Regions from separate parts of the Clostridium sp. CM038 genome, predicted to be linked through region 2. Evidence: riboswitches for the same ligand, from Rfam matches in the RefSeq annotation. Region 2 holds a riboswitch; the other holds the start of a gene.

Region 1 (12,865 bases), 1.1 Mb from region 2:
AAGCAAATGAAAAGGAAAAAACAGAATCACAATCAGGAGTTATGACGGTAGGTAATTCACCAGTGTTTGATGCTGAGGCTATAGACAAAATTGATGTTAGCGTGAGTTCAAAGGATTTACAAAAATTATATCTAATGGGATTCATTATAGTGATTTTAGCAACATCAGGTTCAGCTGTTTCAGTACTTCGATTTAATCCAAAAACCATATTATCTAGAAATGATTAAGGAGGCTTTATAAAAATGAATACAATATTAGAATTTAAAAATGTGAGTTATCATTATCAGGATGGTTCAAAAAAAACAACGGTTTTAAAGCAAATAGGTTTTAAGTTCGAAAAAGGAATTTTTTACACAATACTTGGCTCCTCTGGTTCAGGAAAAACTACATTTCTTGCTTTAGCTAGTGGTTTAGATACATCCAAAGCTGGAGAGATATTATATGAAAAAAAGAATATAACAAATATAGGGCTTACTAATTATAGAAATAAATATATTGGTATAGTATTTCAATCCTACAATTTAATACCTTATATGTCAGCTCTACAGAATGTTTTAACAGCAATCGAAATAACAAAGAACAAAATAGAAAATAAAAAACAAAAAGCTTATGATTTACTAGAAAAGATGGGCTTAACAAAAGATGAAGCCCATAGAAACGTATTAAAGCTAAGTGGTGGACAGCAGCAGAGAGTAGCAATAGCACGCGCTCTTTCCTCAGAAGGAGATTTGATAATTGCAGATGAACCAACTGGAAATCTTGATGCTGATATCGCAAGTGATATAGTAACTATATTTAAATCACTTGCTCATAAAGAAAATAAGTGTGTTATAGTAGTTACGCACTCTAGTGAAGTAGCATCCCAGTCAGACGTTATACTTAGACTTAAAGGTGGTGTGTTAGTTAAAGCTTAAATTTTATTAGAGAATCCTTTTATGTGAAATACTCCCCACCTATGAAGATTAAATCATCTCCTGCGGAGCTTCACCGCTTCGCATGCAGCGAGTTTCTTTTTTCTTGTATATTCTATGGCCTGCCTTATTTCAATGGATGCAGGAGTGGGAATTGGTCCTTTACTAATGGGAATTATAATACCTATAGTTGGTTTTCGTAGAATGTATATGACACTAGCTGCTATTGTGTTTTTGTCTATCTTTTTATACTATTTTATATACGGAAAAAAATCAGCATCTATACAACAGTCTTCAATTGGAAATCAAGAAATAAAACTAGATAATATAAATGAATTAATTTAACGACATTTCAGAAGGAAAGTAGCCTACCTCTATAATGGGTATGAAGAACATAGCTGTAACCAGAAGCAATAGGAAAGTCCCAAATTTTATTTTGGGTCAGTAATTCTAAACTCTCAGTTTTTCGATTTAGGATTACCGGGCTAAAATATCTGTCAAGAATTTGTGTAGCTCTTTTATCTGTCCTTTAAGTCGTTCCATTTCCTATATTCACGATTTTAACCTTTTCATTTACTATATAATTTAAATCACTAAATCATAATGCTTTTCTTTATTACACATAAAAATACCCTACCGGGTAGACTTTTTTAAATCGTCTACCCTATAGGGTACATTATAAATAATCAGAACTTTTTATTTTTATCTGAATTTAATTTATTTATTGTAAAGCACTAAAGAAGTTTGAGCAGGAACTACGACAGAATCACCCTTAAACTTTCTAAGAGTTTTTACTCCTGCTTTTTCTCCATCAACAACAATATTCCACTTAGCATTTTTAGGTAGCTTTATTGTTGTTTTAGTTTTATTTGCATTAAAAGCCACTATAATGCTACTCCATTTATCTTTGTTTTCATTATCTGTAATAGAGTATGCTACAACATTAGCTGCAGTGTCTATAAATTTTAGTTTTTTCGTAATCATATTAGCAGAATCCATACTAAATGCTGGATGAGCTTTCTTAAGTTCAATTAACCCTTTTACATAATTTACAGTATCTTTATTATCAGACATTCTATTCCAATCAAGTAAATTTACACTGTCATCTGCATTATATGAGTTTGAATTTCCACCCTTTGTTCTTAAAAATTCTTGACCTGCCTGGAAGAAGGGAATTCCTTGGGAAGTAAAAATAATACTGTTTGCTAATCTATCCATTTTTAATCTTGTAGCATCTGTATCATTAGGATTAGTTAGAAGAAGTTTATCCCACAATGTGTTATTGTCATGAGCTTCTACATAATTAACGGATTGTAATGGATTAACCTTTCCCCAAGTGTTTATAGCCGTTGAAAAATAAGTTGCACCTACGATACCTTTTTTAATATCTAATTCTGCTCCAGTTTTTCCATTAACGAAGCCTGCTCCTGTTGCATCAAATACACTACCTTTTATTCCATCTCTTATGGTATCATTGAAAAAACTTATATTTGCTAATTTATCTGCATTTTTCTGATCCGATTTATCTTCTGGTTTCAAAGTTGCACCCATGTCCCAACCTTCTCCAATAACTACGATACTTGGATCAATAGAATTTAAGGCTGCTCTTACCTCATTCATTGTTCGTGTATCAGTAAGACCCATAAGGTCAAATCTGAAACCATCTAAATTATATTCCTTAGTCCAATAAACTACAGAGTCCACAATAAACTTTCTTGCCATGGAATTTTCTGAAGCTATAGCATTCCCACATCCACTTTCATTAGCAAGAGTGCCATCATTATTATATCTAAAATAGTAACCAGGTACTATTTTATTAAAATTTGAGTCTTCAGCACTATACATATGGTTATAAACCACATCCATAGTTACTCTTAATCGTTTATCATGTAGGGCTTGAACAGCTTCCTTTAATTCCTTAACTCTTACATTAGGATTATAGGGATCTGTTGAATAACTACCTTCTGGAGTATTGTAATTTTTAGGATCATATCCCCAATTATACTGTGGTGCTGAAGAGGTCTCATCCACACTTGCATAATCAAATATAGGCATAAGCTGCACATGTGTTACCCCTAGATTCTTTATGTAGTCAATTCCAGTTTTTGAACCATCAGGTGTTTTTGTTCCTGTTTCAGTAAGTCCTAAGAATTTTCCCTTGTTTTTGATACCACTACTTGTATCAATAGAAAAATCTCTAACATGGGTTTCGTATATTATTGCATCATTTAATTTTGTAAACTTAGGTTTTGTGTTAGGTTCCCATTTATCCGGATCGGTATCCTTTAAATCTATTACAGCTCCTTTGTCTCCATTAGCTGCAACAGAACGAGCATAGGGATCTACTGCCTCATTCCATTTGCCGCCAACATTAACCTTGTAGGTATAAAATATGTTTTTCTGGTCTCCCTTTAATTCTGCTATCCATGTTCCTTTTCCACCTTTATTCATATTGATTTCAGTGCCAGTTTTATCATCCCATTTTTTGTATACTATAAGCTTTGTCTCAGTAGCAGTGGGTGCCCATACTCTAAAGCTTGTTTTAGCCTTAGTATAAGTGTTTCCTAAATCATTTCCTGAGTAATTGAACAGTTTATCAAACCCAGCACATCCCATTACCTTTCCTAAGGTCACATCCTTATCTTTAAAACCTTCTTTAGAAATTGTAAGCTTCTGACTTAAAATAGCATCTTCTAAGAGTTCTATTTGAGCTGTTTTAGTCAAACCATCTTTTACCGTAGTGCTTGTAACAGCCTTAATCACTAATTCTTTACCATCTGCCTTTACCGTAATTCCTTCATTATCTTTATTGGTAAATGGAAATAATAAACTTGTTTCTATGTTTATGTTCTTCATGTCATCTAACTTCACAGCTGAAAATACCCTTTTTGTACCTCGTGCAAACGTTTTCTCATTTGGAAACAAAAAAAATGTATTTGTAACCACTAAAACTAATGTCAATAATACAATCAGTACTTTGTTGGATTTGAATAATCTTTTTAGCTTCATAATAATCCCCCTTAAAATTTATTCTTTTACTATATTATATCATTTATGTTTCGTTGATAAATCATAATTTTTAACCACCTTTCTATCACATATTTCTATATTATATTGGAATATCCTTTTTTTACATGAATCTTATTAAGGGGTACGGCAACGATCCATACAAAAAACCACGGTATGACCTTCAACATTATAATGTCCATTTTCATCTGTATAAATAAATCTAATTATATTTAAATATTGTTTCTTCGATAAATTGACAAACCTACATCCAAAATAATTATCTTGATACCAACTTTCCGAAGCTCAATACGATTCACTGCTGGGTTACCACCCAGTCAATTCTACCTTACTAACTTTCTGTCTACGCTTAAAATGTTACGTTACCGCAACATCTCTAAGACTCGATACAAAGCGATTTGCTAAATCTTACCTTGACAGGATTCCCACCTGCTAGAATATACGCCCTGTCGGGACGGGACGCACCACGTATGTCGGCTGTACCCGATGGTAGTATTATATACGATTTTGAAACTAATAAAACTATAATTTGTGATATAGATTTTTACACTAAAAATCTTTTTATTAATACCATGGGACATATGTGGGGTTCGTCAAGATTTATGTCCCCAGAGGAATTTGAAAAAGGTGCAACTATTGATGAGATTACAAATGTTTTCACAATGGGCGCAATGGCTTTTGAAATTTTGGGTAACAACTATAACCATAATATTGAGCAATGTAAAGCTTCAAAAACATTTTCAAACACTAAATTTAAGTTATTGAAAGTTTTCTCTTTGTTACAGTATAGTATCCACACTTATAGAAGTGAGAGACTTTCCTTTTAAAATGTCGTTAATAATAATGCCATCTTCCATTCTAATGATTTTATGACAGAATTCAGCAATTTGTTCATCGTGGGTAACCACTATTATGGTAGTATTATTAGTTTCATTAATATTTTTCAACATATTAATAATATTTAAACTATTATTCTTATCTAAAGAACCTGTTGGTTCATCTGCTAAAATAACATCTGGCGTATTTACTAAAGCCCTTGCTATTGCAACCCTTTGTTGTTGACCACCAGATAACTGAGTAACTTTTTTATTTGCATATCCATCTATACCAACTTCTTTTAAATGTTTTAATGCTAATTTTTTAATTTCATGTTTATTTAATTTTTTATTCTTACCTAAAAGTAAATTTCTATATAAAAGAGGCATTTCAACATTTTCTATAACGTTATAATCTGTGATTAAAGAAAAATTTTGAAATATAAATCCCATCTGGGTATTTCTTATTATAGCTAATTCTTTATCTTTATAATTTGTGATATCCTTACCGTCAAATATGTAGTTTCCGCTAGTACATTTGTCTAAACATCCAATTAAATTTAATAATGTTGATTTCCCAGAGCCTGATGTGCCTAAAATAGCAATCATCTCACCTTTTTCTATATTAAAATTAACCTTATTTAAAGCGTGTACAGTTTCTTGTTTATCTCCATAGTCTTTCATGATATCTATTAGTTGTATGTAACTCAAAATTAATTCCCCCTTATTAAATCAGAGCTTTCACGGAAACTCCTTAGCTCCTGTGATTACTCATTTTTAGTATCATTAATTTTTGTTGATTCCCCCACTTTTTTTGCATAAAACACTTGACAAGCCTGTAAAATTTTGCGGTCCTCCTCTTAAAGACATGTTTTAATAGGAGGATTATTTTATGCTTAAAAATTGGAGCTCTCATGCTGATTATCAGCAATTTATTATTTTAAATCTCTCATGTTTCTACAAAGCTTTTCCTAAAAAAATTATAGAACTTGAACCTTCTATCTCTAAGTTGTATTGCTTAGACTTAGATATTCTTAGAGAGATATTAAAACCTTATTATTCTAATATTGGTAGACCTGCAACTCTTCAACCTGAGATATTTCGTTCATTTTCTTTAATGCTTTTTCAAAAGGAAACAAGCATTACCAACTGGGTTAAAAAGATTCATGCCTGTGAGTTACTTGCAACCTGTATAGGCTGCACTAAAAATAATGTCCCATCACTTGGTGCTCATTATGATTTTATCTCTAGATTATGGCTTTCAAATCTGTCTACCGACAGGGTAAACCTAAAAAAAATATATTCGTATAAGAAGAAACCCTCTAAAATTAAGGCACCCGGGAAAAATAAAAAGCTTCCTAATAAAAAAACTGGTGTTGTTAAGAGAATTTCAGATTTTTTTGAAGCTGGTCGCTCATTTTCCCTAAGAGCCGAAAGGCTGCTTCAAAAAATATTCTCATTAGTTGCTGTAGAACCCTCTTTTAATCTTAACTTAATAGAAAAAGATAACCTTACAGTTGGCGGCGATGGTACTTGTGTTCACTGTAAGTCTTCTTACTATGGTTCTAAAGTTTGTGACTGCCGTGAAAATGGAATTTACGATTGCAAATGCCCTCGTAGACTTTCTGACATAAATGCTAATTGGGGTTGGGACAGCCATGAAAATCGTTGGTTTTATGGCTACACTCTCTATGCTTTATCTGTCTATAATAAAAAATATAAGATAGATCTACCTATTTATCTACGATTTGTAGAGGCAAGCAGACACGACAGTGTCACTGGAATAGTAGCATTAGCTGAATTTAGAGAACTGTTACCGCAGTTCACTATATCAAATTATGTTCTTGACTCAGCTAATGATAACTACCCTACATATGAATTATGTTCTAAATGGAACATTAATCCCTTTATTGATCTGAACTCCAAAAACAAAGGAAATTCAAAATATCCAGTTACTCTAGATATTAATGAAAAAGGATTTCCTATCTGTATTGGTGGCCATGAAATGGTCTATAACGGTTATGAAAAAAGTCGTTCACGCCTTAAATGGCGTTGCCCTTTAGTTTTAAAAAAGGTTGCTAGTTGCTCTTGCTGTGAACAGTGCTCACCTTCACCTTATGGGCGAGTAATCTACACTAAACCATCATGGGATTTGCGGTTGTTTACTCCTGTGCCTCGCGGCTCAAAACAATGGAAAACTATTTATAAAACTAGAACCTGCTCAGAACGTATAAACAATCGTATTCTAAATGATTATAAAATTCATACTTTACGAATACATGGTAAAAAACGTTATTCATTTATGACTATGATTGCTGGAATTAATATTCATCTAGATGCAAGACTTAAAGTTTCAGGTTTTAGTATTTTAAATTTATTAGAGTAGCTGTTTGACAATTAAGTACTTTTTTCTGAAAATTCCTGCATCGTGTAGGCTTGTTTGCTATACCTATTTTTATTCCTAACTGCTCTCTGAACATAAAATTTATAGCACTATAATGACTCTATACATAATTAAGTTTTACATATTAGTTTCCGTGACTACTCAATCAACAATATTTTTCTTTAATATATAATATTTATATATTAAAAATGTTATAAACACTAGAGTAAGAGAGATAACAAAAGAAGGGATAATAGATTTAATAATTGATAATGGGGTTAAATTCATTTTTGCTATATTATTTATAATAATTAGAATAAGAATAGATATAAAATTAGTTATAATTAGTGACAAAGATATTTCTCCACATACTAATCTTGATAATTCTTTACTTGTTGATCCTACTGCGAATCTAATCCCGTATTCTCTCTTTCTAAAAGTAATATAACTTATTAATATACCTATAAATCCTATGAAGGATAAAATACATAATAAAAACGAAAATGTTAATGTCATCATAATCCAAGGTTTGCTCATATTGTATATTTGAGTTATCAATTCATTAACTTCAATATAATCAAGCAATGTATTGCCATCCTTGAGTTTTGAAAAATAAGTTGTAAATTTATTTAAGTCATGTACGTTTTTCGTTGAAACAACTGTATTACTAGATTTCATTTTAAAATTAGTAATCTCATCATAAAAGTATTGTTTATCAAATGGTATAATAATGGAATCCCTTAAAGAAATAATCGATGATTTATCACCTATCCTAGAATTCCAAAAAACAGCATTTTTACTTATTATTCCTATAATTTTCAATTTGAAATCTTTTGATTGGTTATTTTGCGACATTTTAGTAGTAATTACATCCCCTACATGCCATTTGTTTGATAAATTATTACTAATAACAATTGGAATCTCATCTTGATTTTTTTTGTAGCTAAAAATTTTATCGCTACCTTTACAAATATCGATATTATATAAATCAATAGCACCTCTATTGAAAAAAATAGCATTAATCTCACTTTGATCGACTTTAACTTTGTTTATAGAATAACTTCCGATTTTATCAACCATTTTATTATTTGAAATTTCTTCATATATTTTGTTAATTGAATTCAGAGGATCTTCATTTTGTGAACCTACCGACATTCTAAGTAGTACTGATGTATCTTTACTAACTAATTTATTAATGCTATCTTTTACTTCTATGTTTTTATTTATTAAAGTAAAAGCAAAATTTAAAGATATAAATACTATAATTAATTGAAGAAAAACTAATTTAAACTTTATACCTTGCTTTATTATAGAGTTAATTAATATTCGTAATCTAAACATACTATTCCCCTTTTAATTCTGTTATAAGATTTAACTTGAAAAACTTTTTTACACTTATTATTGATATTAAAAAACTCATTATAACAGTAGCTAAAGAGGTTACTATTATATTTAAATAACTAAATTGTATATGTTGTATATTTAAAATACGTGTAAAATTATTTTTAACAAATGGCGTTAATAAATTTGCAACTATAAATGCAGAAACAATAGCACATAATGATACTAACATAAGTTCCATAAATATTTGTTCCCAAATTATTTTTCTGTTTGCACCTAAGGCAATACTAATTAAAATGTTTTTTTTGTTTTTCAACATTAAATAAAACACTAAAATAATTATATTACTTACTGATACTAATACAATTAAACAGCTTACAAATGTAGTTATAGACACAGTAGTATAAAACTGAGATAAGTCTTCGCCTATTTCAACTTGAGTTGCCTTTATATTGGGTAACTTATTAACATCATTTAATATTTCATTCATTTCATTTTTACAATTATTATTGTTTTTCAATAAATATATCTGAATTGTTTTTATGTTTTTTTTCATTTTATCAGGTAAAGATTCTAATGGAACAAAAACAGAACCTAGATAATTAGAAAAATTACTTAATTCACCGGCTGTGCCTATAATTTCAAATTTTTCCCCGCCTAAATTAATATAATTGTTTTCACTTATTTTATTAGTTTCTACACCTTTACCAATAACGGCAATTTTAGCTTTTGACTTACTTTCACTTGAGTTTAAATATCGTCCGTTGGTAATTGTGGGAATCCATTCTGGTGTTTCATTAAATATTACTGGTTGAATTGGGATTTCAAATATTTTATCATCTACAGGTTTCTCTGCAATTAAACCGTCTATTCTGATTGATGTTGTTTTTGAATGTTTTTTTAAAATATTCATTAATTTATCATAATGTATTTCATTTGAATCATTATTAATATTTACAGAAATCAACTGTTGGTGTTTTATTTTACCATTTGTATAATCGATATTCATATCTTTGCTACATTTTAAAAAAGTAAATCCAAATGAAATAACTAACAAAGCTGAAAAATAACCTATATATATTAAAAAATAATGAAAAAAATTGCTTTTTATTTTTCTTGAAATTAATTTAAACATTGCTTCACTCCACCATTAAGTTTATAGTATTAGAAATAAAATATATTTGATTTCCTTTTAATGTTTAATATAAAGTACTTGTCCATTATATTTGATATTAACTGCGAATATTGTAACATTATGTATAAAAAAACATTTTTCTTAAAACTTTTGGTGAGGGAGCCATACGTGTACGGTCACATTGTGACTACATCGTTGTTTATAGGTGTTATATCAATCCTGTTTATTTTTGAGATATTTCATATATTATTTTTATAATCTCCTTGAAGTATCTTCTAGCAGCATTACCATGTTATATTTCGTAAAATATATTGGTTTATTTTAAGTTACCTATCCCATAACTTGGTACTTCAATAGACTTACGTCCTTTATATTTCCCCTCTGTTACTGCAATTAATATGGCTTCCTTTAATGATATAAATATAATGACACTTTCAAAGGCCCATTAGTTTGCGTTCGTCTACGGTATACCGTAAACGAACTAAAAAAAGAGCATTTCTGCTCTTGATATCCTAATAATTATTTTTACTTTAACTATACTAGGAAAATACATATCCCCATAAATTATATTTACAGATTAAATTCCTCTGCAACAACCCTTATAGCCTTTAATTTGTCTCCAGTTTTAATAGCACAAGTAATTCTTATTTCTGATGTAGTAATCATTTTAATTTCAATATTGTTTTTGTTAAAAACCCTAAACATTCTAGCTGCTACTCCAGAGGTCGTCTTCATTCCTAGCCCCACCACTGAAAATTTAGTTATCTCCTCATCAACTATAACTTTATTATCTGCTATTAAGTTATCTATAATTTCTAAACTATCCTTTAAGCTCTCTTTAGGTATAGTAAATGATACACTTACCCTTCCATCTATAGGTGATGTTTGACTTATCATATCTATATTGATTCTTTTACTTCCTATCGCTTCAAATATAGTAGACAATATATTCACATCTTTAGGTATACGCTGAAGTGTTACTGCAACATCCTCATCACTAGTTGCTATTCCTGTTACTGGTTTATTTTCCATATTCATATTTTTTACCTCCTTAATTACAGTTCCTTTAATATCACTATTACTGAGCCCTACATATATAGGTATACTATATTTTTGGGCAAGTTCTATAGACCTTGAATGCATTATTTGAGCTCCCAAACTTGCTAGCTCAAGCATCTCTTCATATTCTATTTCATCTAATTTTTTAGCCGCACTGTATGCTCTAGGATCTACACTATATATTCCAGAAACGTCCGTATATATTTCACACCTGCCCTTAAGCTTCACAGCCAAAGCAACTGCAGTAGTATCAGATCCACCTCTGCCGAGTGTTGTAATATCACCTTCCCCATTTATTCCTTGGAAGCCAGCAACTATTACGATTTTGCCTTCTTTTAAGCTTTTTTTGATCTTGCCACCGTGTATATCTTCAATTAACGCTTTACCATATTGTCCACTAGTCTTAATCCCAATTTGGTATGCAGTATAACTTATGGCATCATATCCAAGTCCCTTAATTGCCATGGCGAGTAGTGCGCTTGAAATTATTTCACCTGTTGATAATAGAACATCTAATTCTCTCTTATCTGGTTTTTCTCCTATACCTTTTGATAGAGATAATAAATCATCTGTAGTGTCGCCCATAGCAGATACTACTATAACTAAATCTGTATCTTCATTTTTCCTCTTTACTATACTTTGTGCAATTCCTTTAATTTTCTCTGTAGTTCCTACAGATGAACCGCCATATTTTTGAACAACTACTGCCATACTTAAATCACTCCTATTATTTATCACCTTCGGTGCTATTATCACCTTCGGTGCTATTTATCACCTTCGGTGAAATTTAGAACTTTATATATTGCTTCCAAAAAAAATAAATACAGCAAAGGAACACCTTTGCTGCATAAAATACATGTTTTTATACAAACTTCGTGTACCTTGTAGCTCACCACTGAAAAATCAGTGACAATTTTACATATATTATATGTAATCTCAGAAAATAATTTCACCAAATACATTTTCTTCGGCCATAGCTCCTTTTCTTATTCATCTTAGCCTGTCAGCTCCGAACAAGTACTCTTAGATACAGCACCTCTACCCTAGGTAGTTTACTTATTAAATTAGTTATTATATTATCACAGTATGTTTATAAGTACAAGCATTAATTACAGATGTTCTTACTAAAATATCTATCTCCCCTCTCAGGCAGTATTGCAACAATGTTCCCACCTTCAATGGATTCTCCAAGTTTTATTGCAGATACTATGGCAGTCCCTAAAGAACTGCCTACAAATAGCCCCTCTTTACATTGTATCCTTAATTGATGGCTGCAGTTTTGCGAAGATATTTACACCTTCTTTTACACCCAAATTATTTAGCTTAATAAGTGGTGTATTTCCTATAATATTTAATATACTATTTATATATCTCACTGCTAAGACCTCTACTTAGAACTAATTTTGCATATTCTTTTGCACCATCTAAGGAATGATCTCTATAATTTCCACATTGAACTTCATTGGCTGCCGGGATTTCCTCTGTTTCTATCACCTTTTTCAATCCATAATTTAGGGCTTCTATAACCCTATCTACACTGACATCATTCCATACGATCATGTAAAAACCTGTTCTACATCCCATAGGTGAAATGTCTATAATTCCGTCCATTACTTCTCTCATATATCCAGCAAGCAAATGCTCTAAAGTATGGATAGCTGATATATTCATAAACTCCTTGTTTGGTTGCATAAATCTTAAGTCAAACTTTGTTACTTTATCACCCTTTTCGCCTATCTTTACCTCACATTTTCGTACAAAAGGTGCCACAACCTTTGTGTGATCTAATGAAAAACTTTCAACCTTAATCATTTACCCTTACCTCCTTATTTGCTACTGCAATGAAAATGCCAGTTTCAGTATATTCGCCTTTGCTAGAATAACCTTTGCATCTTAAATCTGTATTCTCAATGTTTACTATATTAAACCCTGCGCCAGTTAACCACTCTTCCATCTGATTATTTGAAAAACCAAGCCATTCGTCAAACATTTCAGTCCTTGCCCACTGCCCATTATGCTCTTCTACATCCGATATTATTAAAGTCCCACCTTTTTTAATTATTCTGTGCATCTCTTCAATAGCCTTTTTAGCATCGCTCACATGGTGAAGAGCCATATTAATGAAGACCACATCTACAGATTCATCAAACAAAACCAAGTTGTCTATGGAGGATTTTATTGGATATACATTATC
Region 2 (12,865 bases):
CTCCGTATGGAACGAAGTCAAGTAAGCTTTGTCCTGTACTTCTTATTACGGCTATTACATCTGCGCCTTGCTTAGCAGCTGCTCTTGCTTGGGTTATATCTTCATAAATGTTACCTGTAGCAACTATTACATAAAGATATGGGCTACTCTTATCGCCAAATTTTTCAAGGTATGATTCTCTTTTGCCTCTATTTTCTTTAATTTTAGCAACCATTTCTTTAGCTACTTTATCTACAGCCATTTTTATTTCGAATTCTTCATGCATAGGAGTTTTAGTTAAATCCATTTCACCTTTTGCTACTTTCTCAGCAATTTCTTGTGGTGAAAGACCAGTTTCAACCATAGCATTTCCTATAAACATTGACGCACCAAGTGCTAATCCATTACCATTTTTAATGTTATCCACTACTACATTTGGAATTGGTACTCCAACTTCATCTACCCCATCAATACCTAAAAGTCTACACACCGTTCTTTCTACTGTTACTGTAGTATGTATGTCAATAAATTCTTGAGTATCTTTTGCTATGTTTTTAGCTGATTGTCTAGCTTTACTCACAACATCCCAATTCATATTTAATTTGCTTTCCATTTTATTCCTCCTAATTGTAGAAACTTTTTGCTATATCCACTATTTCCTTTTCAAGTCCTAGTAATAATGCTATATTAAGTGCATCTTTTGGCACTTCATTTTCTTTTGAAACCTTCTCTAGCTTGTAATTCATATGTTGTTGTATTATTTCAACAGAATGAGTTTTATTTAAATCTATCTTGTACTTTAGCGCATTAAAATCTACATTTTTAAGTCCCATTACTTGATAATGTTCCATATTCTCCTCAACTACTCCATCGTAATGAGTTGAAATTAAGCTTATTGATTGAAATTTAGTCAAGTATTTAGAAAGAGATTTCATAAGATAGTACCCTTCTTTTGGATTAGTACCTCTTGCAAACTCATCTAGAGCTATAAATCCATTTCCTATTTTTGCAGACTCTACCACTTCTTTTAACTTTATTATTTCTGCACCAAATGTACTTAAGCCTTTGGATATGGACTGCATATCATCTGAAACAAAATGAATAAAATTAAGGATTGGAAATTGTGCTTTTTTTGCAAATACAAAAAAGCCCATTTGCCCAAGCAGTAAATTCAGAACAATAGTCTTAAGGGTAACGCTTTTCCCACCCATATTAGCACCAGTTATAATAGTTGTACCACCAAATAGCTCTATACTAACTGGGGTAAATACCTTTTTACCTTTTTCTAATATTTCTTTAATTTCAGGATTAAAGGCTTCATCAAGATTAATCTTCATTTCTTCACAAATTTTCGGACGGGAACCATTATAATCTATGGATAAATTCGCTTTGGCAATCAAAAAGTCTAATCTACCTATCGCTTTTATATTTTGGTTTATGATCTCAGTTTCCTTAGAAATCTGGAGTGTTAACTCTTTTCTAATCCTTAGTTCTTCCTCTTCTTCTTCTATAACTAAATCTAACCTTTGCTTCTTTAGTTCATTTACTTCTTCCTCGGTTTTCACAGTAAAAATTTCTTTTTCCTTTTGTTTTTTCTTTTCACGAATGCTTTTCAAAGTTTTAGAATACTCATCATAAACATAAAAAGTAGACATTCCCTTCTTCTGTGGGTCTAGGAGGGAGATAATCTCATCTAAAGAGTTTAGATGAACCTCCTCTATATCAAGCTGTAATTTATCCAAAATATTTTTTAAATCTGTTACTAATATTGAAAAATATTTAATTTCATATAATTCAACTTCATCTAATGTTTCTGATTCATTACATCTTTTAATAGAATTTCTAATATCTTTTAGTTTACAAAATATTCGTCCTATTCCATTATACTCTTGACTATGAGCTCTCATTGATTTAATCATATTTTCTAGACTATTTAATTCATGAGTTAATTCATTTATTTCTGAATCTTTAAATGGTCTAATATTTTTTTTCTCCTCAAGCCCATAAGAAGTAGTTATCCCCAATTTATCCATAACAAAAGAAAAACCAATTTGATCCCTCTGCTGCTTATCTAAAAATTTCATTTTACTCCCCTCCAATAACATCAAATACAGGTATATTTAATTTATCCCTAAGCCCATCTAAAAACTTCTGCTTATCAAATTCATACCCATAAGGTGATTTTGGATTGGATGTAACACATACTATATTAATGGGATTTATTGTTTTTATAATTCCACCTTGCTTTTTAAATTTATAAAGGGTTTCCCTAGTTAAAAAGAGCTTTGTTCCATCTTCAACTAGGAAAATTACACCTTTATACTTATTTGTAGATGTCATAATATCTTCTAGTAGGTTATCTGAAACTACACCTTTAATAACTACATAGGAGGCATTTTCATCTAAAGACCCAACAATTTCCTTAGAAGATCCCAATGCTGTAATTGCATCTAGCATTTTTATAGTATTATCTTTGCAAATAATACCTATTCTGCCGATGCGTAAAACTTCATTAGCGAGATTTAATACTTCATTATTCTTTTCATTTTCCAATGAAAGTAATTTAACAGTATGACTAGTTTCTTCTATAACCTTATCCATACTTTTTGACAGCGCCGCTCCAGTTGATAAAATTGTAGCATTTGTAATTGATGGAGAGGCGAAGGTTTTTCTATTAAGGGCACCATCCACAATTACAAGCTCACTTCCAAACCTTTTAAGATCATCACATATTAAAGTCATATAGGAATTTACAGATGGACCGCCTAAATCTACATATCCGTCACTTAATGCTCTGCATATAATTATTTCACCCATAGGAGTGTTGAAACCAGTAGTTTTTAAAATCTCCCTGGTAATATCACTATTCAATAAGCATTGTTTTGCAGTAGCAATTATAGTTCCTTCTTCAATGTAAATTTTAGGTTTTTCAGTAGCAGTTACTTGGTCCAACTCTTCTCCGTCTCTTCCTATAGAGGTAAGCCCAAGGGATATTTCCCCTCTGGCTTCCCTCAATATATGATTTAAGGTGGTTGTTTTTCCTACATTTTTATTCATTCCTATGATAGAAATACTGTCATATTTTTGAATCATATTGAAAATGCTTGGGTTGTTTATGCTGTCCTTAATTTTACTCGTGATGTCCTCTTAGATTTCTCTCAAGTCCAGCTGGTTCCATAGACATTTGCTGACCGTTTAATAGCCCTGCCACTCCTACTTTATGAACCTTTTTCTTTCCTTCGCAAACTTCACAGCGACAACCTGAAGTATAACTAGTTGGTTGTTCATAAGTAGTTATAACGCCTTCAAAGTTTCTAAGTACCACTTTTTCAGGACTTTGAGAAATAATATAAGTTGGCATTACTGGTATTTTACCACCGCCACCTGGAGCGTCAACAACAAATGTTGGAACACAGAATCCTGAAGTATGGCCTCTTAAAGCTTCAATAATTTCTATCCCTTTAGATACTGGTGTTCTAAAGTGCTCAAGTCCCATTGAAAGATCACATTGATAGATGTAGTATGGTCTTACTCTAATTTTAACAAGCTCATGTACAAGGTCCATCATTATATGTGCACAGTCATTAACCCCTCTTAAAAGAACTGATTGATTTCCTAGAGGTACTCCTGCATTTGAAAGCCGCGCGCATGCAAGTTTTGCTTCTTCTGTAATTTCATTTGGATGATTAAAGTGAGTGTTTAGCCAAATTGGATGATATTTCTTTAGCATATCAACTAATTCTTTTGTAATTCTTTGTGGAAGAACCACTGGTACTCTCGAACCCATTCTTATTATTTCAACGTGTGGAATTGCTCTTAATTTTTTAATTATATATTCTAATTTATCATCTGAAACAAGTAGAGCATCTCCGCCTGATAATAATACATCTCTAATTTGTGGAGTATTTTTAATGTACTCGATTGCTTTATCTATTCTTTCCATTGGCATAGCACTATCGCTTTGACCTGCGAATCTTCTTCTTGTACAGTGTCTGCAGTACATTGAGCATTGATCAGTTATTAATAGTAATACTCTATCTGGGTATCTATGAGTTAACCCTGGTACTGGAGAATCTGAATCTTCATGTAATGGGTCCAATAAATCAGCATGTGCCTGATGTAATTCAAGCCCTGTTGGTATAGCTTGTTTTCTTATTGGATCGTTTGGATCATTAGGGTCTATTAATGCTAAGTAATAAGGAGTTATAGCCATTCTTAATGTTTGAACGCATTTCCTAGCTCCTTCTTCTTCCTCCTGCGTTAATGGTATATATTTTTTTAGTTGATCCACATTTTCAATTCTATTTTTAACCTGCCATTTCCAATCATTCCATTGCTCATCAGTTACATCTTTAAATAATTCAAATCTTCTATTAACTTTCATATTAGTACCTCCATCGTATAATAATTTTTAATTTTATAATATGTAGTTGATATATCAATATGGTTTAGAGAGAATACAATATAACTTTATATTGTATTCTCTAAATCACAATTAAATCATCTTCTTCGAAGCTGAAATGTCATTAAACGTATAATTCTTCAAATACTTTTCTTAATGTTTCATTTTCTCTTAACTCTTCAAGGGTTATTTCAGCATGTCCTTTAGTGTATCCGTTTCCTACGATCATAGTAACGTCTTTACCTACACCTTCAGCTCCAAGAGCTGCTTTTGTAAAGCTTGTAGCCATTGAGAAGAAGTATACTATTCCGTCATCTTTTACTGGTAAAATTGATGACATTTCAGTATTTGGAACATTAACCATATTTATTGCTACATCTACTTCACATCCATTGTTGTGCTCTAGAGTAGTGTTCATTACATCAATAGCGTTTCTAGCATCTCCAATAACTATTTGCATTTTTAGACCTAATCTTTTTAATCTCGCTTTCTCTTCTTCATTTCTTACAATGCCTATAACGTTTCCTGTTGGTCCTACTCTTTTAACTGCTTCATAAGAGCAAATCATTCCTGATTTTCCTGCTGCGCCTAGTAAAAGAACTGATTGACCTGGTTTAACAAGTTTAGCAACTTGAGCTGGCGCTCCTGCAACGTCTAATGCTGCTAATGCTAGATTTTCATTCATGTCTTTTGGAAGTTTTGCATATAATCCACTTTCAAATAAAATAGCTTTTCCTTTTATTTCAACTCTATCGATATCTGGTTTGATATCAACAATTTTTTCTATTTTTAAAGGAGTTAATGATAGTGAAACTAATGTAGAGATTTTGTCTCCCACTTTAAGATCTGTTGTTCCTTTTAAAGCTTCGCCTATTTTTTCAACTGTTCCAATAAGCATTCCACCTGAACCTGTTACAGGATTTTGCATTTTTCCTTTTTCAGCTACAATTTCCATGATTTTAGATTTTATTTTTTCAATGTCATGTCCTGCTTCTTCCTCTATTTGAGTAAAGCTAGCTGAGTCTATGTTTAAAGCCTGAACATCAATTAAAATTTCATTATCAAATATATTCATATCATTTGATATTTTAGTTGCTGGTTGTGGCAATGCACCTTTTGGTTCAAGTGACCTGTGAGTTCCGTATTTACATCCTTTGTTCATAATAACTTCCTCCTATACATCCATTATTTTTAGATTTTCTGATATTATTAATTCAGCTTCAGTAAGTGATTTAACTTCTTCAACTGTTGTATCTTTATGAATTTCAGTAAGTACAAGTCCCTTTTCAGTAAATTCCATTACTCCAAGTTCTGTAACTATAAGGTTAACTTGTGCCTTTGCTGTTAATGGCAGCGTACATTTTTTTAATATTTTAGGAGTCCCTTTAGCTGTATGTTGCATTGCAATAATAACCTTTTTGGCTCCTACTACTAAATCCATTGCTCCACCCATACCAGGAACCATTTTGCCTGGCACAATCCAATTAGCTAAGTTTCCTTCCTGATCTACTTCCAATGCTCCAAGAACAGTCATATCAACGTGTCCTCCTCTTATTAAAGTGAAAGACATTGCGGTATCAAAGTATGCTCCGCCAGGAAGTATTGTAGTAAATTGACCACCTGCATTAGTTACATCCTTGTTTTCTTCTCCTTTTGCTGGAGAAGCTCCCATTCCAACCATTCCATTTTCTGATTGGAGAGTAACATGGACGCCTTCTGGAATATAATTCGTAACTAATGTTGGAAGCCCTATGCCCAAATTAACAAGTTGTCCATCTTTTAATTCTTTACCAATTCTTTTTGCAATAATTTGTTTTGCAATCTTGCTATCTGTAATCATATTAGTTAGCCTCCCCTATAATATAATCAACCAATACACATGGAGTCACAATATTATTTGGATCTAAATCTCCAATTTTAACAATTTTTTCAGCTTCTACTATTACAGTTTCTGCAGCAGTAGCTATAATTGGATTAAAGTTTTTTGTTGTTCCATAATAAACTGCATTTCCAATTTCATCTACGACGCTTGCATAAACAAGTGCTAAATCTGCTTTAATTGGAAGCTCTAATAGATATTCTTTTCCTTCTATTGTAAGTTTTTGTTTTCCTTCTTCTATCATAGTACCAACTCCTGTAGGGGTAAGCACTCCACCAAGCCCAGCTCCCGCTGCTCTTATTCTTTCAATTAGTGTTCCTTGTGGCACAAGTTCTACTTCCATTTTTCCTTCTGTCATAAGTCTTCCCGTTTCAGCATTTGTTCCTATATGAGAAGCCACAACTTTTTTAACTTGACCGTTTACTACAAGTCTTCCTATGCCCCTATCTACATAGCTTGTATCATTTGCTATTATAGTTAAGTTTTTTACATTTGTTTCTATTAATAGATCTATCATCTTTTCAGGTGTTCCACAGGCTAAAAATCCACCTATCATTATTGACATTCCATCTTTGAGTAATGGCCTAACTTGTTCTAAAGATACAACCTTATTCATTTATTTTACCTCCTCTTATTTATCTTGAAGATATAACAATTATCAGTTTTATATTTTGTTTAAACCCAATATCTCTCTTGCTTCTTGTGGAGTGGCAATTTCTCTGTTAAGTTCTTTCGCAAGTCTAACTACTTTTTCTACTAATTCTGCATTTGATTTAGCTGGTATACCTTTTTCAATATACACATTATCTTCAAATCCAACTCTTACATGACCACCCATTACAATAGTCACAGCTGCCATTTGAAATTCAAATCTACCAATACCTGATACAGTGTAAGTACTTCCCTCTGGCACGCTTCCTGCCATAAATACTAAATCTCTTGGCGAAGCAGTTATCCCACCATTTACACCCATAACAAAGTTAAAATGCATTGGTGTTTTTATAAAACCTTTCTTTTGAAGTCTTATTGCCATGTCTACCATGCCCTTATCAAAAACTTCAATTTCTGGTTTTACACCCATTTCAATCATCTTTTTACCAAATTCTTTAATAGTGTTTTCAGTATTTACGAATACATCATCTCCACCAAAATTACAAGTACCTGCATCTAAGGTTGCCATTTCTGGTCCTAAATCAACTGGTTGTAATCTTTCTGCATTACTCATTCCGACAGCTCCGCCTGTTGATGGTTGAACAATTGCATCCGGACATCTTTCTTTAATAGCTTCAATACAAGCTCTAAATCTTTCCCTGTCTTGAGTAGGTGTTCCATCATCTTTCCTTACGTGTAAATGAATGATGCTAGCTCCTGCTTTATAAGCTTTTTCCGCTTCTATTGCCACTTCCTCAACAGTATAGGGTACATTTGGATTATGTTCTTTTGTAACTTCCGCTCCAGATATAGCTGCAGTAATTATTAATTTTTCCATGTGCTACCTCCTTATAGTGCTTCGTGGTGCAAAAATAATTACTATCTACCATAATATTTATGATAAGTTATGTATATTATGATAATTTTGCACAAACTTATTTAGCAACTAAAATATTAACCACTAGGTGAAAAAGTTTACATTAATTCTCTTGCATATTATTTTCTTTGGTTTTCTTTTAGAACTACGCAAGTTCCGCTTGCCTTACAAACTATTATTGGTTCTTCTAATACATCACAAGCTGAATCATTTATATCTGGTCTTGGTACTATAACTTTTCTTGCTTCGAAAATCATTTTTCTTGATGAATTCCCTACCTTCACTATTTCTCCAACAGCTTCTATATAGTCACCTGCATAAACTGGTGCTAAAAATTCTACAGCATCGTATGCTTTGAATAATCCTTCATCACCATCGTTCATAATTAAAAGTTCTGTAGCTACATCCCCAAATAATTGAAGCATTCTTGCTCCATCTACTAAATTTCCACCGTAATGTGCATCATGTGCACTCATTCTTAACCTTATTAAAGACTTCATTTTATTTTCCTCCTCGTTTATTGTAGTTATTCATTTTGTAATTTTTAGGAATTTTGTAAAAAACAACAAATCTGTGTTGTGTATCTTTTAGAAAATGCCTTATGTTAATTTATTTTGAAATAAAAAAAGGCACTGATTTTTCAGCGCCTTAATTAACCAAAGTACTAGGTCTATTAATGCAATGAAAAAACATCTTTTCATTACATAAATAGCTCTCCATAAGAACTCTTATGGCAGTGATAGAAATACTACTTTCTATCCCCAAGAATAAATTGAAGAACCAAAATATTCTTTCGGCAAACAAATACTTCATTTTTGATATTGGATGTTCATATCCTTATCATTCAAAAATTACCTCTTTATCTGCACCTCTATTTATGTGAAACTATTAAATTTTATTTTTAACTCTTACTTAATTATAATACGTAAACGTTTCAAATGCAATGTTTTTTTAAAATTATACTTTTTTAGTAAAAAATACTTTTTCTTAGTTATTATTTCTTTTTGCTTTGTTTACTTCCACTATCTTGCTTACTATATACTCATATCCATTTTCAGAATGTGGAATCATGCAAATTGAGCAATCTTTAACACCACTTACGAATTTCCCATTTCCACCACACTCCTCTAGAAAATATAGTGGACAATAGCAAAATAGACAATTAAATTTTTCATCATCTTTAACTTGATGGCATGGGAAATATTCGCAATCTTTATTTTTAAAAAATTTATAGTTATTATTCATTTTTAACCCTCCTTTAATTTCTAGGTTAGTTCCGAATTCTAAAAAGTTACCACATTATATATATCTATATCTTCTAATATTGTTTGCTCTAAAATAGATTCTTCGGGGAATTGCTTGTTCAAAATTTGTTTAAATTTTTTAAGTTGCGCAGCAGAAAGTTCTGCTTGCTTTGGCAAATTATTTTTTTCCTTAATAATATTGCCTGCTTCTAATTTATATATAAATTTGTCCCCTATAATATTTATATTATTTTTATCATCAAATTTTAAATCTCCAGTTATGTCACTATTTATGCTTGTCTTCTTTAAATCACTTATTGATTTTCCATCATTATTAATTTTAGCTACATTAATATAAGCACTTACTTCACCATTCGAATTCTTTGAATCTGAAAGCCAACTTCTAAAGGCAAGCATTTTACCATCTTTAGATATCACTCCATCATATATTTCTTCCTTATCCTCTATACTTTCAAAAATTTTATTACCATTAATATATAAATTGGCCCTAGGTTTTGGAAATATATGAGGTGTAACGCTATAAAGGATGCTTTTTTTATTTATAATAATATCTCTTATGGTACCAACGCATGATATTAACTCCAATTTGTTTTTTATGTTATATATTGCATAACCTGAAGCTGACGGATTAATATGACCCGTAATCAAAATGTTTTCATTATCTATCCACTTGAGTTCAATAATTTGTTGAACGTCTTTATTATTTATATCAATCTCTGTTGATTTTTCAGTTTTAATATCATAAACAATTATATGTGGGGGATTTATTTCTTTTTCTTCATTAAAAGATCTAAATACTATTTTTGTTTTATCTGGAGAAAGTTGTAATAGATCTTTTGAATTTGAATTATCCCCTAAAGATTTAATCTGTTCATTTATTTCATCATAAAGATAAACATTATTATTCTTCTCGAATGCTATCTTTGTTAGCTTTGCATTTTGATCCTTACTTTTAATTTCAGCATCTTTACTAGATATAGTCTCTATATTTTTACTCGAATTTCTATTGATTTTATTTAAATAAGCCCTCAGTGTCAATATGCTTAGCGATAAACACATCGCTACAATGAGTAACTTTAATTTTTTTTTCGTTATTTTTTTATGGCCAGTCATAATTTTGCTCCTCATTTAAATTCATAATAATTATTATTTTAAATCATTGAAACTTAGATTATTATACTCCACTTATATTAGTGTATCAACTGGATTCTTTTGTGTTTTACACTGTTATTTATATGTTTACAATTTAAAAATATACAATGTTTATTTTATCTTTTAATTATGAATTTTTTGTAAATATTAACATTGGTTTATCCGTTCAAAAGTAATAAAGGGCATTAGTTTAAATTTAAACTAACGCCCTTTATTACTTTTGAAATTATTTTCGCATTTGTTATAGATACTTTCCATAAATTCTACATTCCGATTTAAATCGGTATCTACCTTCATTTTTAGATTTATTATTTTTTCATTTGATCATTACTGCTAAATATGTTCTTTACCCATGTTAAAAAGCCCTTCTTTTCTTCTTTTATCTCTACAACTTTTTTATCTTCTTTAGTTGCCACAGTCTTTACTTTTATCCCATCAGTTTTCATAACAAATTTAACTTTACCATCCATCTTATCACCTACACCTGAAAATGTACCATAATTATTAGATATTTTTACAAGTTCATCTTTCACATCAATAATATCTCGCACATCTCCCATTTTGCTGTCAATTTCGCCACTTATCTTTTGAATACCCTCTTTATCAAATTTTTTCATATTTTTATCTAATTCTTTATTTCCATTTGCTAATTTATTGGCACCTTCTTTTAATTTTCCTGACCCTACAGAAAGTTCACCCACCGCTGAATTTAGTTTACTTGATCCTTGTGTTAATGGTTTTATCCCATCATTATTTAATTTTGTTAAACCATCTGCCACGCTTTGAGATCCTACCACTAATTTATTAGTGTTTTCTCCCATAACTTTTGTTCCTGCGCTTAAGTCTTCAGCTGCATTATTTAACTTATTTGCTCCACCTATGAGTCCCCGACTACCAGTTTTAAGCTTTCCTGCAGCTGTTCCTAATTGTTCTGTGCCTTGCGCAAGTCCTCCTGCTCCATTAGCTAATTCACCAGTTTTATCTGATATTTGTTTTGTGGCCTTAGCTAATTCTTTTGACCCTGACACTGCATTTTTTTGTCCTTCTTGAAGCTGGCCCATACCTGTATCTACCTGCTGTGAACAAGTTTTGATTTTTTCTATGCCTTCTTCAAGTTCATTTAATCCTTGTAACAATTCATTGCCGCCATCCTTTAAAGCTACAAGGCCCCCTTTTTCATTTTCTAATCCACCATTTAAATTTCCTGCTATTTCACCTGTACCAGGAATTTCCCCAAGGAACCCAATAAGTCCCTGTAATTTTTCAATTCCTGATATTAAAGAATCAGTAGCTTTTATCTCTGACTCTTTACCTTTTTTTAGTTTATCTATACCTTCTAAGCTTTGCTCTGCACCATCTGTTACTTTTTTTTGACCTTGCTGTAGATCCCCTGTAGAATTCACCATTGTATCTAGTCCCTCACTTAGTGATTCCATTTTAGCCGACACTGTATTAGTCCCTTCAGCTAACTTATTAGCTCCATCTGATAGCCCTTTAGAACCTGCAACTAATTTATCTGTTCCATATGCTACCTTACCTGCTCCATCTGCAAATGCCTTTGAATTTGCAGCAAATTCTACTGTACCTGATCCAAACTGCTGTGCTCCACTACCGAGTTTTCTAGTTCCTGCCTCAAATGCTTTTAATCCACCTGCCACCTTCTGAGCACCACTTTGTGCTGCACTTGTACCGTCGCCAATCTTTATCATACCAGTATTAAATCCTGAAACCCCAACGCCTAGCTTAGTTACTCCACCATTAAATAATGTCATATTATCAGCTAAAGCCTTTTGACCAAGGTCTAATTTGCCTGTTCCCTCAGCTAGCTTGGTACTAGCATCTTGTATGTTATTAATGCCTTTAGTTAAATCCCCTAAAGATGAGGCACTTTTAAACTCTTCCATATCAGGAAGTTCTGGCGTCCCTGTTATCATTATAGGACCCATTTCAAAGTTTTCTACCTGTGCAGTAATTTCTAAATTCTCTTTTAAGTCTAAAGTAGTCTTTTCTAAATCCAAGCTTTCCTTCATACCTGGAAGAGAAATGAAAGTGACTATTTGATTATTCCCATCATTAATCATTTTCCCACCGCTAATCTTAACATTTCTAAAATTATCTATTGGCAAATCTAGTACAGTTACAGTGCTAAATGGAGTATATATTTTTCTGTTTTTCCCTTTAATATTAACCATACGGCTTTCATTATTCTTATAATCAATTTTTATTTTCACTTCTCCACTTTTACCTGCCAAATCCTCTGGTTTAATTTCTTTTCCATCAAGCAAGTATTTAACATTTACATCAATAGGTAGTTTTTTATCAGTAGTACCTCTATAATAGACATCATTACCACTTATCTTCCAATTTAAACTCTCACCAATACCATTTGGTTTTTCTTCACCCTTTACATTTTTTATATCCTTTAATATAGATTTATCATGAATTTCAATATTTTTCTCGTTAGAGTGAAGCCAATCACTTACTATTTTTTCTTTAACCTCCCCTTGCTGATTTAACGTAACATAAACAGTCTCATCCTTTTGAATTAACTCAGTAGCATAAGTCATATTTGGAATAACTAATGCACCTATTAACACGATACTTAATAATCTTTTTGACATACATTTATTTTTCACGTTAATACATCTCCCCTATAGTTT

What was found. A riboswitch is a leader RNA that binds a small molecule or an ion and turns the genes downstream of it on or off. The one in region 2 is predicted to bind lysine.
Region 1: linked by a shared signal. The riboswitch ahead of ACWJKS_RS15390 (aspartate kinase) and the one ahead of kal (3-aminobutyryl-CoA ammonia lyase) in region 2 are both predicted to bind lysine.

What each region holds. Positions count from the first base shown of each region.
Region 1 covers NZ_CM143651.1:3,336,888-3,349,752, forward strand. The annotation lists gene ACWJKS_RS15345 (ABC transporter permease) at 1-227, shown strand, start outside; gene ACWJKS_RS15350 (ABC transporter ATP-binding protein) at 243-914, shown strand; gene ACWJKS_RS15355 (MFS transporter) at 1,059-1,256, shown strand; gene pulA (type I pullulanase) at 1,629-3,920, opposite strand; gene ACWJKS_RS15365 (hypothetical protein) at 4,409-4,765, shown strand; gene ACWJKS_RS15370 (ABC transporter ATP-binding protein) at 4,718-5,464, opposite strand; gene ACWJKS_RS15375 (hypothetical protein) at 5,646-7,139, shown strand; gene ACWJKS_RS15380 (FtsX-like permease family protein) at 7,299-8,477, opposite strand; gene ACWJKS_RS15385 (ABC transporter permease) at 8,479-9,612, opposite strand; gene ACWJKS_RS15390 (aspartate kinase) at 10,183-11,382, opposite strand; lysine riboswitch at 11,549-11,720, opposite strand; gene ACWJKS_RS15395 (hypothetical protein) at 11,919-12,047, opposite strand; gene ACWJKS_RS15400 (S-ribosylhomocysteine lyase) at 12,031-12,483, opposite strand; gene ACWJKS_RS15405 (class I SAM-dependent methyltransferase) at 12,476-12,865, opposite strand, start outside.
Region 2 covers NZ_CM143651.1:295,094-307,958, reverse strand. The annotation lists gene kamD (lysine 5,6-aminomutase subunit alpha) at 1-592, opposite strand, end outside; gene kamC (lysine 5,6-aminomutase reactivase ATPase KamC) at 603-2,063, opposite strand; gene kamB (lysine 5,6-aminomutase reactivase subunit KamB) at 2,065-3,072, opposite strand; gene kamA (lysine 2,3-aminomutase) at 3,110-4,363, opposite strand; gene kdd (L-erythro-3,5-diaminohexanoate dehydrogenase) at 4,506-5,543, opposite strand; gene ACWJKS_RS01350 (3-oxoacid CoA-transferase subunit B) at 5,556-6,221, opposite strand; gene atoD (acetate CoA-transferase subunit alpha) at 6,223-6,876, opposite strand; gene kce (3-keto-5-aminohexanoate cleavage enzyme) at 6,925-7,749, opposite strand; gene kal (3-aminobutyryl-CoA ammonia lyase) at 7,908-8,288, opposite strand; lysine riboswitch at 8,490-8,670, opposite strand; gene ACWJKS_RS01330 (cysteine-rich small domain-containing protein) at 8,776-9,033, opposite strand; gene ACWJKS_RS01325 (hypothetical protein) at 9,072-10,166, opposite strand; gene ACWJKS_RS01320 (methyl-accepting chemotaxis protein) at 10,514-12,841, opposite strand.